3 regions of the Glutamicibacter sp. TV12E genome follow, and region 3 is predicted to be linked to each of the others. Evidence: riboswitches for the same ligand, from Rfam matches in the RefSeq annotation. Region 3 holds a riboswitch; each other region holds the start of a gene.
The links. Region 3 has a riboswitch for thiamine pyrophosphate ahead of ACT7DV_RS04000 (3-oxoacyl-ACP reductase). Riboswitches for the same ligand answer to the same signal wherever they lie in the genome.
Positions count from the first base shown of each region.

Region 1: it holds a riboswitch for thiamine pyrophosphate, as region 3 does, so the genes downstream of both, thiC (phosphomethylpyrimidine synthase ThiC) here and ACT7DV_RS04000 (3-oxoacyl-ACP reductase) in region 3, are expected to answer to the same signal.
Region 2: it holds a riboswitch for thiamine pyrophosphate, as region 3 does, so the genes downstream of both, ACT7DV_RS10595 (ECF transporter S component) here and ACT7DV_RS04000 (3-oxoacyl-ACP reductase) in region 3, are expected to answer to the same signal.

Region 1 is NZ_JBQVVF010000001.1:2,417,367-2,422,118, forward strand. Features, by position in the region: gene ACT7DV_RS11310 (DEAD/DEAH box helicase) at 1-1,506, shown strand, start outside; gene thiC (phosphomethylpyrimidine synthase ThiC) at 1,622-3,364, opposite strand; TPP riboswitch at 3,360-3,469, opposite strand; tRNA gene ACT7DV_RS11320 (tRNA-Thr) at 3,645-3,716, opposite strand; tRNA gene ACT7DV_RS11325 (tRNA-Thr) at 4,239-4,310, shown strand; tRNA gene ACT7DV_RS11330 (tRNA-Met) at 4,358-4,431, shown strand; gene ACT7DV_RS11335 (GTP pyrophosphokinase) at 4,556-4,752, opposite strand, start outside.
Region 2 is NZ_JBQVVF010000001.1:2,262,991-2,267,742, forward strand. Features, by position in the region: gene ACT7DV_RS10570 (Na+/H+ antiporter subunit D) at 1-356, shown strand, start outside; gene ACT7DV_RS10575 (Na+/H+ antiporter subunit E) at 368-1,000, shown strand; gene ACT7DV_RS10580 (monovalent cation/H+ antiporter complex subunit F) at 997-1,263, shown strand; gene mnhG (monovalent cation/H(+) antiporter subunit G) at 1,263-1,667, shown strand; gene ACT7DV_RS10590 (DUF4235 domain-containing protein) at 1,723-1,974, opposite strand; TPP riboswitch at 2,048-2,171, shown strand; gene ACT7DV_RS10595 (ECF transporter S component) at 2,235-2,855, shown strand; gene ACT7DV_RS10600 (ATP-binding cassette domain-containing protein) at 2,852-4,752, shown strand, end outside.
Region 3 is NZ_JBQVVF010000001.1:877,089-881,840, forward strand. Features, by position in the region: gene ACT7DV_RS03985 (hypothetical protein) at 60-269, shown strand; gene fepB (Fe2+-enterobactin ABC transporter substrate-binding protein) at 276-1,091, shown strand; gene ACT7DV_RS03995 (NtaA/DmoA family FMN-dependent monooxygenase) at 1,088-2,416, opposite strand; gene ACT7DV_RS04000 (3-oxoacyl-ACP reductase) at 2,413-3,213, opposite strand; TPP riboswitch at 3,299-3,392, opposite strand; gene ACT7DV_RS04005 (hypothetical protein) at 3,416-4,000, opposite strand; gene ACT7DV_RS04010 (HNH endonuclease family protein) at 4,252-4,752, shown strand, end outside.

The DNA of each region.
Region 1 (4,752 bases), 1.5 Mb from region 3:
CGTGGAGCACAGGTAGTCGTCGGTACCCCGGGTCGCGTTATCGACCACATCAACAAGGGTTCCCTGGACCTGTCGAACCTGCAGTACGTGGTACTCGATGAGGCTGACGAAATGCTGCGCATGGGCTTCGCCGAAGAGGTCGACAAGATCTTGGAAGCCACCCCTGAGGACAAGCAGGTTGCCCTGTTCTCGGCAACCATGCCACGCACCATCCGCCGCATCGCTTCGGAATACCTGCGCAACCCGCAGGAAGTTGCCGTGAAGTCCAAGCAGTCCACCGGCACCAACATCACCCAGCGTTACCTGCAGGTCATGGGTGCCCACAAGCTGGACGCGATGACCCGCATCCTCGAATCCGAGGAATTCGACGGTGTCATCACCTTCGTTCGCACCAAGATGGCTACCGAGGACTTGGCTGACAAGCTGAAGGCCCGCGGCTTCACCGCTGCAGCCATCAACGGCGACATCCCTCAGCAGCAGCGTGAGCGCACTGTTGAGAACCTGCGCTCGGGCAAGATCGACATCCTGGTTGCTACCGACGTTGCAGCTCGTGGTTTGGACGTGGAGCGCATCTCCCACGTCATCAACTTCGACATCCCGCATGACACCGAGTCCTACGTGCACCGCATTGGCCGTACCGGCCGTGCCGGCCGCTCGGGTGACGCGATCCTGTTCATGACCCCGCGCGAGAAGTACTTGCTGCGTGCCATCGAAAAGGCTACCCGCCAGCCGGTGACCCAGATGCAGTTGCCTTCCCTGGACTCGGTCAACGACCGCCGCATCCAGAAGTTCACCGATCGCATCGACAAGACCATCAGCGGCCAGGATCTGACCACCTTCCGCGAAATCGTCGAGAAGTTCGCTGCTGATCACGAAGATCTCGATCAGCTGGAAATCGCTGCCGCTTTGGCCTTGATGGCCCAGGGTGGACGCCCGCTGTTGATGACCGAACCAGTGATTCCTGCTTCGAAGAAGGCCCGCATGGATCGCGATCGCCCAGAGCGTGGCGACCGCGGTGACCGTGGCGATCGCGGAGAGCGCGGCCCACGTGCCCGCAAGACCGCTGCCGAAGGCAACGCCATGTACCGTTTGGCCATCGGACGCCGCAACCGCGTGCAGCCAGGCTCGATCGTTGGCGCTTTGGCTAACGAAGGCGGCTTCAACTCCTCCGAAATCGGTGGCATTGAGATCCGTTCGGACCACACCTTGGTTGAGTTGCCAGCAGAGCTGAGCAAGGACCAGTGGCGTGCACTGTCCAAGACCCGCATCGGCGGCGAGCTGATCAGCATGGAGCTGGATTCCGGCCGCAAGCCACGTGGCGATGACGAAGGCGACCGCGGTGGATTCCGTGGTGGACGCGGCGGTGGCGACCGTGGTGGATTCCGCGGTGGACGCGGCGGCGGCTTCAACGACCGTCGTGGTGGCGGCGAAAAGCGCTTCGGTGGCCGTGGCGGCAAGGATCGCTTCAGCGATTCGGGTCGCAGCGGTGGACGTCGCGACTACTAAGCCAGCGCCCGCTGCAGCTTATTAGCTAGCACAGCATAATGCCCCTGGATTAAGCCGAAAGGCTTGATCCAGGGGCATTATCGTTTCCACAACAATAGGGGCCGCAGCTCTAGCTCTACGGGGCGGTACTGCCTACCGGAATCTCATCGCCGAGATAGACTTTTCCGCCGCTTTCTACGAACTCCCGGCTCTTCTGCGCCATGCCCGCCAACGCAGCTTGCGCTTCCGCTGAGCCGTACTCGTCGCGAATGTCCTGGGAGATGCGCATGGAACAGAACTTCGGGCCGCACATCGAGCAGAAGTGGGCCGTCTTGGCAGGTTCCGCAGGCAACGTCTCATCATGGAATTCCTGCGCCGTGACAGGGTCCAGGCTCAGCGAGAACTGGTCGTTCCAGCGGAACTCGAAGCGAGCCTTGCTCAGCGCGTCGTCGCGGGCGGTGGCCCCAGGATGCCCCTTGGCCAGATCTGCGGCATGTGCTGCAATCTTGTAGGTAATCACACCGGTTTTCACATCATCGCGATTAGGCAATCCCAGATGTTCCTTGGGCGTGACATAGCAAAGCATGGCGGTGCCATAACGGGCGATTTCGGTGGCGCCAATGGCGCTGGTGATGTGATCGTAGCCGGGTGCGACATCGGTGACCAACGGGCCTAGCGTATAGAAGGGCGCGCCGTCGCACAGTTCCTGTTGGCGTTCCACGTTCTCGCGGACCATGTGGAAAGGGATGTGCCCCGGTCCTTCCACCATCACCTGAACATCGTACTTCCACGCGCGCTTGGTCAATTCGGCAAGGGTATCAAGTTCGGCGAATTGGGCCGCATCATTGGCGTCGGCAATGCATCCCGGACGCAGCCCGTCGCCCAATGAGAAGGCCACGTCGTACTGCGCAAAGATTTCACACAGCTCGTCAAAGTGCGTGTAGAGGAAATTCTCCTGGTGATGAGCCAGGCACCATCCGGCCATGATGGATCCGCCGCGCGAAACGATTCCGGTGACGCGGTTGGCTGTCAGCGGGACATAGCGCAAGAGCACGCCGGCATGGATGGTCATGTAGTCCACGCCCTGCTCGCATTGCTCAATGACGGTGTCCCGGAAAATCTCCCAGGTCAGGGCGTTCGCTTCGCCATTGACCTTTTCCAGTGCCTGGTAGATCGGCACGGTGCCGATGGGGACCGGCGAATTTCGAATGATCCATTCGCGGGTGGTGTGGATGTCGTCGCCGGTCGAAAGGTCCATGACAGTGTCTGCGCCCCATTTGGTGGCCCACTGCAATTTGGAGACTTCTTCAGCGATGGAGCTGGTCACTGCTGAATTGCCGATATTCGCATTGATCTTTACGAGAAACGCTTTGCCGATGATCATCGGTTCGGATTCAGGGTGGTTGATATTCGAGGGGATGATCGCTCGTCCGGCGGCAAGCTCGCTGCGCACCAGCTCTACATTGCATTCTTCGCGCAATGCTACATAGCGCATTTCCGGGGTGATGACTCCAGCACGAGCGTAGTGCATTTGAGTCACTGCTGCCCCGTCTACGGCCTTGAGCGGCTGAGCGGAACGTCCAGCCCACTCATCGCTGGCAGTACCGCGGCGGACCGCTGAACGCCCATCGTCATGCAGGTTCCGCTCGCGTCCCGCATATCGCTGCACGTCTCCACGCTCAAGTATCCAAGATTCCCGAAACGGTTTCAGTCCCTGCGTTGGTTCGCTTCCCGGCCCGCTGGTGCGATACACAACCACCGGCTCGTTGGGCTGGCCATTGGGGGAGTCCGCAAGCAGGATCTGCGTAACCGGAACTGAAATCCCATCGGCTTCGCGGAACGCGAGAGAGTGGGCGGAATGCTGTTCAAATTGTTCCATTGAGAAACTCACTTCCTTCGCCGGCATTACCCGGACAGGTTCAACGGTCGCGGACAGCTGCAGTCCGATCTCAGCCCTTGCCATGGGGCTCCCGTGTGGTCGCAGATGACACTAGCACGAAAATTTCTATCGGAGGCAAACAGTCCACAAGGTGACGATCGGCCAGCGAAATGTTTTTTGCGAAGCGAGGATGAAATTCTGGCCATATTCGGTCCAGAATAAAAGTTCTGGGTAAACGAAAAGAGAGACAATCTGCAATCAGATTGTCTCTCTTATTTCGAGCCCCCTGCCGGAATCGATCCGGCGACCTCGTTCTTACCAAGAACGCGCTCTACCACTGAGCTAAGGGGGCAACGAGTAAATACTCTACACAGGTTTCTGACGTTTGCAAAATCCTGAATGGATTTGTAGCTGAGGTCACAAGCGTACTACTCAAGCCCGGAATGCGGGCGGTGGGTCACTGCCTGCGGAAGTTTTCCAGGCACCAGTATCCGATCAGGGGAAAAGTCTATTGGCGCCACAGGGATCATCGATTTATTCTGGCTCTTCCGACCGCATTAGGGGCGTTCTTGGGGCTTGCCCATTCGCACCCGGAGCCGTTGCAGCATTCCTGCTGTGTTTGAAGGGTGCCGGGCTTGCTTGCCATGCAAATTAGAAGTGAATTAAGGGGGCGGATAATTGCAGGCTGATCACCAAATTCCCCTCAGTGAGCATCGTCACCAAAGCACTTTTGTGCCATTGGTTGTGCCGCGTGAGTGTCTAAATCGCCAATAACCGAATCTGACTAGTGGTTATTCTCCCGACTGGTGTCGAATTAGAGGGTTGAACGCCGATTTTTGTTTGTGCGCGAATCCGTGTAGAGTATTTACTCGTTGCCCCCTTAGCTCAGTGGTAGAGCGCGTTCTTGGTAAGAACGAGGTCGCCGGATCGATTCCGGCAGGGGGCTCTGAGTGAGAAGCTTTCTTGGCTTCTACTGGATTGCTTCTCACTTGTGGCGGCGTAGCTCAGCTGGTTAGAGCGCACGACTCATAATCGTGAGGTCCCGGGATCGAGTCCCGGCGCCGCTACAGATTTTGCCCCGAAATCCTTGGATTTCGGGGCTTTTTCGTTTCTGAAAATATCTGTAACGAGCAAGGCCACCGAACGAAATAGTCTTTCGCTCGGAGGCCTAGCTCTATTTTTGGGCTATCGCTACTGGGTTGCGCCCTTGTCGCGGTGCTCCTTGCCAGTTGAAGCTTCCTTGGCAAGCATGAGCAGTCCTTGTATTACTTCCGCGTCTACTTCTTGCCCGTTAGCGTTTTCGTCGTTGGCGTCGTGGCCATGAACCTCTGTATGCAGTCGCTGCATCTGCATATCAAGCTTGGTGGCTACGGCTGCGGCTTCGGCAA
Region 2 (4,752 bases), 1.4 Mb from region 3:
CGGGCCTGCTGACCAGCCTGTTGACGTTGCTGGCGATCATTCGTGTCTGGGCCCGCATCTTCTGGCGCCGCGCCGCCGATGCCGAGGTGCCGAACCAGGAGCTGGTGGATGAAGCAGCTCAGGTGGCGGCCGAAACCGCGGCTGGTGGAGCGCAGAACCCTGGCCTGGGCCTGAAGCTGGCTCGGGAATTGGAAGCTGCGTCCCTGCCCTGGGGCATGCGCTATGCCACCGGGTCGCTGGTGGTAGCGGGCATTGCCCTGACTATTTTTGCGGGGCCGATTTTTGAATTCTGTGAACGGGTCGCCGCGGAGCTCATTGCCCGCGACGCATACATCAACGCGATCTTGCCATTCTGATTGGAGGGATGATGCCGACTAAAAACTTGAAACCCGGTGACCAGCGTATTGATGATGCGCTGGATACCTCAGGCGTGCGCCACCGGGCGACACTCAAGCAGGAATGGCCGCTGCTGGCCCTGCTGATTTTTGTGTGGTGCGCACTGTGGCAGGATTTCTCGCCGGCGAACCTGATCTTCGGTGTGATTATCGCGCTGGTCATCGTCACGCTCTTTCCGTTGCCTCCGGTGGTGCTTTCGGGACGCATGAACGTTTGGTACTGCCTGCAGCTATTCATCTGGTTTGTTGGCCAGGTGTTTGTGGCCAGCTTCGAAGTGGCCCGCCTGGCCATCTTCCGGGGAAAGAAGACCCGCAGCGGCGTCATTGCGGTTCCCCTGCGCACCGACTCGGATCTGATCGTGACAACGGTTGGCCATGTGCTGACCCTGATCCCGGGATCCTTCGTCATTGACGTGGACCGCAGTTCATCAACGCTGTACTTGCACTACATCAATATCGAATCAAGGCAGGATATGGACCGTGCCCGTGAAGCCGTGCGCGACATTGAACGCCGGATGATCATGGCCATCGGCAGCCGGGATGAGTTCGACGCGATCAAGCACGAATGCGGACCGAACCTGATGCGAATGAAGGGCAAAAAATGATGGAAATCGTGATGTGGATTTGCGGCATCATGCTGGGCTTGGCCACCGTTGCCTGTGTAATCCGCGTGGCCAAGGGCCCGTCGATTCTCGACCGCGTTCTCGCACTGGACGTGATGCTGCTGATCATCTCCGTGGCGCTGTGCCTGGAGATGGTCTACAACCGGCACACCGACTACCTGCTCTTCGTCATTGCCGCTTGCACGTTGGGCTTCATCGGCTCGGTCACCGTTTCGCGCTACGTTTCTGACCAGAGGAATGCCTGATGGAGATGTTCGTGGATATTCTCGTGGCAGTACTGCTGATTGCCGGTTGCCTCATGTCACTGATTGCCGGTATTGGCCTGCTGACCTTTCCCGACATGCTCACCCGCATGCATGCCGCAACCAAGCCCCAGGTCCTCGGGTTCTTGCTGGTCTTCACCGGGCTGGCGATTCAGCTGCGCAGCTGGGCTGTGGTTCCCGTGCTCTTCTTGGCATGGGGAATGCAGTTGTTGACCGCACCGGTCTCGGCTCATATGATCGGGCGCTCCGGCTACCGCACCAAGCACGCTGCCAAGGACTCGCTCTATGCCGATGAGCTCAAGCAGATTGTGGACAAGACCAGCAGTGCCCCGCCCACCGGAACCTTCGATGCAACCTCGGGTGCAACCGGAAAATCTGAAGACTAGGACAACAACACAGCACGGGCATCCCGCCGACGGCGGGATGCCCGTGCTGTGTGCGCTACTTGCTAAAGCGTGCGACTACCTTGTTGCTACCGCGGTCTGCCAGCACCTGAATGGTGGCTGCCACGATGGCCGAGAAGATCGCAAATCCGAGAGCCTGGCGCAGCGAAGCCTCGGCGGCTTCTTCGCTTCCCTTACGGGGTGCCTTGTTTCCGGTGAAACCCTTCCACAGCTGGTCAACCAGCTTGCTGCCGACAAAACCGGCGCCAATGGAAATACCCGTGGTGGCAAGTTTCTGCACTGTATTCATTTTGCCCTCGTTTCAACGTCGTGACTTATCGTTCCTCTGCCCAGCATACCTGCGGTATGGTAGGTGGGCAGTAATTTTCCGACAGGGGAGCGTCAGACTTCGAAACTGGAGTCGCAAGACGCTGAGAGTGCGATAGATCGCAGACCCTCGAACCTGCTCCGGCTAGTACCGGCGAAGGAAGTCGAGCATCTCGGATGCGGACCGGGACCATTGTGCCCTGAATCCGTACATCTCCCCTCCTTGATATAGGAGGACCACCAATGAAGCAATCAGCAGCAAATCAGCGTTCTGGCTGGCGCGTCGTAGACATCGTCACTGCATCGGTCATCGCAGTCGCCTCGGGCGTCATCTTCTGGGCCTGGGGCGCAGGCTATGGGCTGTTCTCGCTGGCCTTTGCGGCCTTCCCTCCCGCGGCAGCACTGCTCACCGGCGTTTGGCTCTTCCCCGCGGTGCTTGGCGCGCTGATTATCCGCAAGCCCGGCGCGGCCCTGTATTGCGAGCTGCTGGCAGCGGTGGTCGAAGCGCTGCTCGGTTCGCATTATGGCCTGACCGTGCTGCTGTCCGGCCTGGTCCAAGGCCTGGGTGCCGAAGTGGTCTTTGCCGCGTTCCGCTACCGCAAGTGGAATTTGGGCGTGGCATTGCTTGCCGGGCTCTTCTCTGGACTTTTCGCCGGTATTTCCGAGGCCTACATCATGGCCTACTACGTTGAATACACCCCGGCGCTGAAGCTGTTCCACGTGATCGCTACCGGTGTCTCCGGGCTGATTGTTGCAGGCCTGCTGTCCTGGCTGGCAACCCGTGGCCTGGCCAAGACCGGCGCGTTGAGCGCTTTGGCCAGCCGCCGGGCACACCTTGAATCCGGAAAACTGGCCGCGAAATGAGTTCGATGGCCAACACCGGTGCCACGGCACAAACTCGGCGAGGCATCGAGATCATTGCTCGAGGTTTTTGCTGGCAGCACCCGGAACGCTCGCAACCTGCCATCTCGGCATTTGACGTGCAGATCAACTCCGGCGAAAAGGTGCTGCTAATCGGCCCGTCCGGGGCAGGCAAGTCAACCTTGCTCCATGCCCTGGCCGGACTGCTGGAAGTCGATGGGGCCGAGCAGATCGCCGGTCAACTGCTCATCGACGGGTCAGACGCCTTCGCCCGGGAACACCCGGTGGGGCTGATGCAGCAGGACCCGGAGACCCAGGTGGTGCAAAGCCGGGTCGCCGACGACGTGGCCTTTGGCGCCGAAAACCTGGCGGTGGATCCGGCCATCATCCGCCAGAGAATTCCCGAGGCCCTGGACGCGGTGGGGCTGGGCATGCTGCCCATGGACCACCGCACCCAGGAACTGTCCGGCGGGCAAAAGCAGCGCCTGGCCCTGGCCGGAATCCTGGCCATGCAGCCTGGGCTGATGCTGCTTGATGAACCCACCGCCAACGTCGACCCGGAAGGCATCGGGCCATTGCGCGATGCGGTGCTCAACGCCGCCCGGCTCAGCGGCGCCACGCTGATCGTGGTCGAGCACCGGCTGGATGCGTGGGCAGAACATATGGATCGAGTCATCGTCCTCGAACCAGGCGGCGGCATCGCCCACGACCTGGACCCGCAGCGGCTCATTGACGATGAAGACCTGCGTGCAGAGCTTTCGGAGGCCGGAGTGTGGGTGCCAGGCTATTCGCCACAGGTCCGACCGGCGAGCCCCCGGCCCGGGGCGCTGCTTCTGGAAGCCGCCGAGCTGGTCAGCGCCCGCAGCGGGCAAGCGCCCCGGACCCAAACGGTGAATCTGGCGGTGAGCGCTGGAACGGCGACGGTTATCCGCGGCGAGAATGGCGCCGGGAAATCCACCTTGGCACTGACCTTGGGCGGTTTGCTGGAACCGGCACAGGGAGCCTTGCAGGCTTCCGACGCGCTGGCCAACGGCCTGGGGAAATCACCATTCAGCTGGCGGGCAGGAGCCCTGATCGGCCGGATAGGGTCGGTGTTCCAGGAACCCGAACACCAATTTGTCACCCAGAGCGTGCGCGAAGAATTGGCTTTTGCGCCGCTGCGGGCCAAGGCAAGCGGCGGCCACGAGCTGAAGTACGAAGCGCAGCAGGTTGATGCCCTGGTCGAGTCGCTGCTGCAGCGTTTGGGCTTGCAGCATCTGGCCGAAGCTAATCCCTTTACTCTTTCGGGAGGGGAGAAACGCCGGTTGTCGGTGGGCACCGTGTTGGCCGCGGCCCCCGATGTGCTGATCCTGGACGAACCAACCTTCGGACAGGACGCCAGGACATGGCGGGAGCTTGCCGGATTGCTCGTGGAGCAATTGGAGCAGGACACCGCGATTATCGCAGTGACTCACGACGAGCATTTGGCCAGCGTTCTGGGGGCCCGGGAGGTTCACCTGACCGCTGTCGCGAATCAGGAGCCCGTGGTCGCCAGGGGCCCGGTCCTCGACGCTCCGGTGGGCCACAGCTGGCTGGCGAAGATCAATCCCTTGGCCAAGCTGGGTGCGGTGGCAGCAGCCACCTTGCCCCTGATTACCACCTTGGACTGGGTTTCGGCGCTGGTGGTCGTTGCTGCGACCATCCTGGCCTTCCCCTTGGCGGGCTTGAGCCCGGCAAGATTCTTCAAGCGGGCTTGGCCCCTGCTGATCGCCGGGGTGGTGGCCGCTTGGGGCATTGCCCTGGTGGGGCAGGACAGCGGGGCCGTGTATGCGCAGCTGGGGATCTTCAGCATTACCGAGGGCTCGGTCCACGGCGGTATCGCCACCGGCTTGAGGGCCTTCGCCTTGGCGCTTCCATGCAT
Region 3 (4,752 bases):
ATTCAACCTGAGCTTCCGGATCAACATCGTTCAACGAGTCATGCCTAGGAGAAGCTTTCGTGCGTTCAAGTTTGTTCAAGGCCGCCGCTGTCATCATTACTTGCCTTCTCGTTATTTCGCTGGGCGCATGCACGTCCACGACGAAGCCCGAAGTCCGTGATGCCAGTACCGCTGATGTTGAGGCCGACGGCTGGCCACGGGTCGTCACCGACGAGACCGGAGACCTCATCAAGATTCCGTCCAAGCCCGGGCGCATCGTCTCAACCTAGGTATCAGTGACCGGAACTCTATTGTCCATCGATGCCCCGGTCGTTGCCACGTCCGTCGCGCCACAGAACCCGGCGACCGACAAGCATGGATTCTTGAGCCAGTGGGCGAACGTGGCCTCAAAACGCTCGGTAGATGCACTATATGAAATCGGGAATTTTGATCTCGAAGCTATTCGGGATCGCAAGCCTGATTTGATACTGGTCGCCGCCTCAGGCGCGGATTCCGAATTGGAGCATCTCGACAAGTTGCGGGAAATCGCCCCAACACTCCTCGTCGATTACACCGAAAAGAAATGGACCGCGCTCAGTACGGATCTAGCCAAGGCTACGGGCACGGAGGAAGCAGCGGCTCGCAACAACAGCATCATCAGCCAACGTGTTTCCAGCTTGAAACAGTCCCTGTCGATCCCCGCCGGCACCACGGCATCGATACTGTCCTACCACCGGGGAAACATCTCCCCCATAGCCCAGAGCACCGGTCCGCATGCACAGTTGTTCGAATCTCTGGGGTTCACCGTGCTGGATCCTCCAGCAGAGTTTGATACCTCCATGCAAGAACGGGAAGACTTCTCGTTCACCAGCTACGAAGGGCTGGCCAAGTCCTTGCCGGGCGATGCGACCTTTCTGCTCTCCTCGGACCCAGAGGCCACCGAGCAGTTCTCTTCCGATGAGTCCCTTGCACAATTGCCTTCCGTTCGCGGAGGCAACGTCTTTGCGCTTCAGGAGTCATTCATCTTGGATTTCTTCTCAACACAGAAAATCTTGGATTACTTTGAGAATGATTTCCCCGGCTTGGCTCCCGAAGCGCAACCGCACAACTAGCTGCGCGCCAAGACCACAGCTTCCGGAACAGCCAACCCAAGATTTCCGCGCAATGTAGCCGACTCGTAGCGGGTGCGGAATCTGCCACGGCGCTGCAATTCCGGAATCACTAGCTCAATGAAGTCCTCCAGAGATCCCGGGAGGGACGGCGGCATCAGGTTGAAGCCGTCTGCGGCCCCGCTATCGACCCAGAGTTCTATTTCATCGGCAATCATTTCCGGCGTTCCCACCATGGTGCAGTGGCCCCCGCCAGCAGCCAGCAAGCCGAGTAGTTCACGAACCGTGGGCTGGTGCAGCTCGATGAGCCGCAGTATCGTGGTGTATCGGCCGGCCGGGCCAGTGAATTCTTCCAGTGGCGGAAGGTCCGGGACAGGTCCGTCCAAAGGCCAGCGGCTGGTGTCCTGCTGCAGGAATACTCCCAGCTGGCGCAGCGCGTCCCCGGTTGGCAGCAACTCGTTCAGTGCACGCTGCTTGGCTTTGGCTTCTTCTGCTGTGCGTCCCACATAGGTCACCAGCCCGGGCATGATCAGCGCCCTGTAATCCGAGCCACGCGAAGCTCTGGTGCGTTCGGAAATGTCTTGGGCGAATTCGGATGCCATCTGGTGATCGGCTGCTACCGAGTAGATCGCTTCAGCGTGTGCTGCTGCCAGTTCGCGGCCAGCTGGCGAGGAGCCTGCTTGGAACATGACAGGCTCGCCATGAACTGAGTTGGGCATATTCAAGGGACCTCGCACCGAGAAGTGCTCGTCTTCGTGATTGATTTCTTGAAGCAATTGCGTATCGGTGAAGTTTCCGCCACGGTCAATCTGGACTGCTTGATGCGGATAGGATCCCCACAACTTGCGCAAGACATCAATGAATTCTGCGGCTCTGCCATATCGCTGCGCGTGCGCAGGCAGTTCGGCGAGCGAATGGTTCTGCGCTTCGGTATCCCACATGCTCGTCACCACATTGATGCCGGCCCGCCCGTTGGACAAATGCTGCAAGCTGCCCAGCATGCGTGCCGCGTGGAAGGGAGAGTAGAAGCTGGCCGAGATGGTGCAGACCAGTCCGATATTCGTGGTGCATTGGCTGATCGCCGACAACAGCGTCACCGGCTCAAAGAACCAGGTGGGACCGGCCTGCGCAGCTGAGGATGACACCGCTTGGCCATCGGCGAAGAACACCGCGTCCAGCAGCCCCTTCTCAGCCAGCTGAGCCAGCTTAATGTAGTACTGGGTACCGGGAAGCTCTTCGGCTGCCGAGTCCTCAGCACGCCAGGCCGCTTGGTGGTGCCCGACGCCGTAAAGGAACAGATTCAGATGTACTTGTTTCTTCTGGCTCATCCCTTCACCAGCCCGCCATCCACGATAAGGTTCTGACCTGTCACCCCACGTGAGAGCGGGGAAGCGAAAAACAGGACGGTATCGGCCAGTTCCGCTGGAGTGGTGACTCGACGCAATGGCGTTCCCGAGGCAATCAAGTCGAATACTGCCTCGGGGGTCGCAGCCGAGGCGTCGGTGGTGCGCAAGAGCCCGCCAGAAACCATGTTGATGTTGATTCCTTCAGGCCCAAGATCATCAGCGAAGGTACGGGTCAGGGACAGCAGCGCAGCTTTTGTGGCGGTGTAGTCATGGTACGGAACCACCGGGTGCTGGAATAGGTTAGTGCCGATATTGATGATGCGTCCAAACCTTGTTTGCCGCATTCCAGGCAGGACAGCCTGGATGGCAGCCACGGGAGCCAGCACCGATCCGGCGAACTGGGCGCTGAGCTCTGTTGCCGAAATCGCTTCGGCGGTGGAGCGGGCATCGCCGTTAAAGGAGAAATCCACCAAGGCATTGTTCACCAGAGTAGTCACCGGCTGCCCAAAATGATCTTCGGCTTCAACCACCATCGACTTGAGCGCAGATTCGTTGCGAACATCAGCCTTAATGGCTACTGCATCGTTCGGGTAGAGCGCAACGAGATCATTGGCTGCTTGTTCCGAAGTGCTGTAATTGATGACGACTTTCGCTCCAGCAGCTAGGAAGGCCTTGCTGATGGCGGCACCGAGCCCTCGGGCTCCGCCGGTGACAAGAATAACCTGCTCTTCAAGTGGAAGGGCAATGGGGGTTGCTGGTGATTGGGTGTCCGTGCTCATCTTGTTTGAACTCCTTGACGGCGTCTGTTGGCGAATGGATTTTGACCAAAGACGCGGACGGTTCAAGCACTTCAGGTGCACACATACGCAGAATCCAGGACATTCCCTTCGCCAGTACTAACTGGATCAGGTTCAACGGGTGTTCTCTCAGCCGCCCTGCGGCACCCCGTGTCACTGCTCCCATTAGTAGCACACGCACGGCTTAGCTGTAGAACATTACTTCATGAACCCCGCGCGTATCAGCACTTGGTTCTTGGACAATCCAAACTTCACCGCCATCTGGAACAGTGAATTCCATGCTCAAATCGTTAGCAGGGATCGCACACTGCAGGGAATCTTCGGCGACAACCTCGTCATCTTTAACAGCCTTGATACGGACGAATCCCACTCCTTGGCAAGCGAACTGGAGCAGATTTTTCTGTCCCGCCGAGGTAGAGACGATCAGAGGCTCTGTCTGAATATCCCCTGCCTCATTTAGCTGATAGGTATTCGATGATCCCGACCCAGAGCTGAACCCGTTCTCTTCAAAGAATTCCGCACCCGGATCTTCTAGTGAGCCGACTAGCCCACCTTCTCCTCTGATAGCAGCGGCAAAGGCGATCATCGGCGGGAAGAATTCCGCGATGCCATCGATACTTTCGATAGTGTCTTCCGCTATCTCTTCTTCGAGGACTCCCGGAGTAGTCTCGGGAGCAGGTTCTTCCGGGAGCCTCAATTGCGAAACTGGGGTGGTACAGGAGCAAAGCCCGAGCAGCGCAACCAGGGCCAGCGTCAGGCTCCTCTTCATGAGCGCTCCAATACGAACGAGGATGAAATAGTTTACTCGACCTTATGTTATTAATCTGATTTAAACAATGCATGTCAAACAAAAGAACCATGATTTTTATCAGATCATGAAATGGTCAACTACACAGGCCCACACGGATCTCACACTAAAACACGGCCTAGACGCGGCTAAATGGTCCACCCCACTTCATATAGTTTCCTAAGGGCCTACCCCCTTGCCAACTGTCGCTTTCCTAGGAGTCGTACTTCCGCATGCAGCTGCTGCGCCGCGCAATCTCATTTGCACTCATCGCTTCATCCCTTGCCCTCACTGGATGCTCAACTCTTGATTCCATCGAGCAGTATCGAGTTCCCGACGCACAGGCTGACACTACCTACAACAGTGCGGGGCAACGCGCCAGCTACGCTGACTCGCTTGAATTGCTCGCGGATATCGACGTGAAGGGCCGCGCCCCCAAGACTGGCTACGAACGGGAAAAGTTCAGCAAGGGATGGAAGGATCCGGACCGCAACGGTTGCGACGCCCGCAATGACATCCTGGCTCGCGACTTGGAACACGTGAAATACAAATCAGCGTCGAAGCCTTGCGTAGTGCTCAGCGGAACCTTCCACGACCCGTATACCAACACCACCATCAAATTTGTTCGGGGCCAGAAAACAAGCACCGCGGTTCAGATTGACCACGTTGTTGCTTTGTCAGATGCGTGGCAAAAGGGTGCACAGCGCTGGGACCAGGAAGCTCGTTTCGAATTC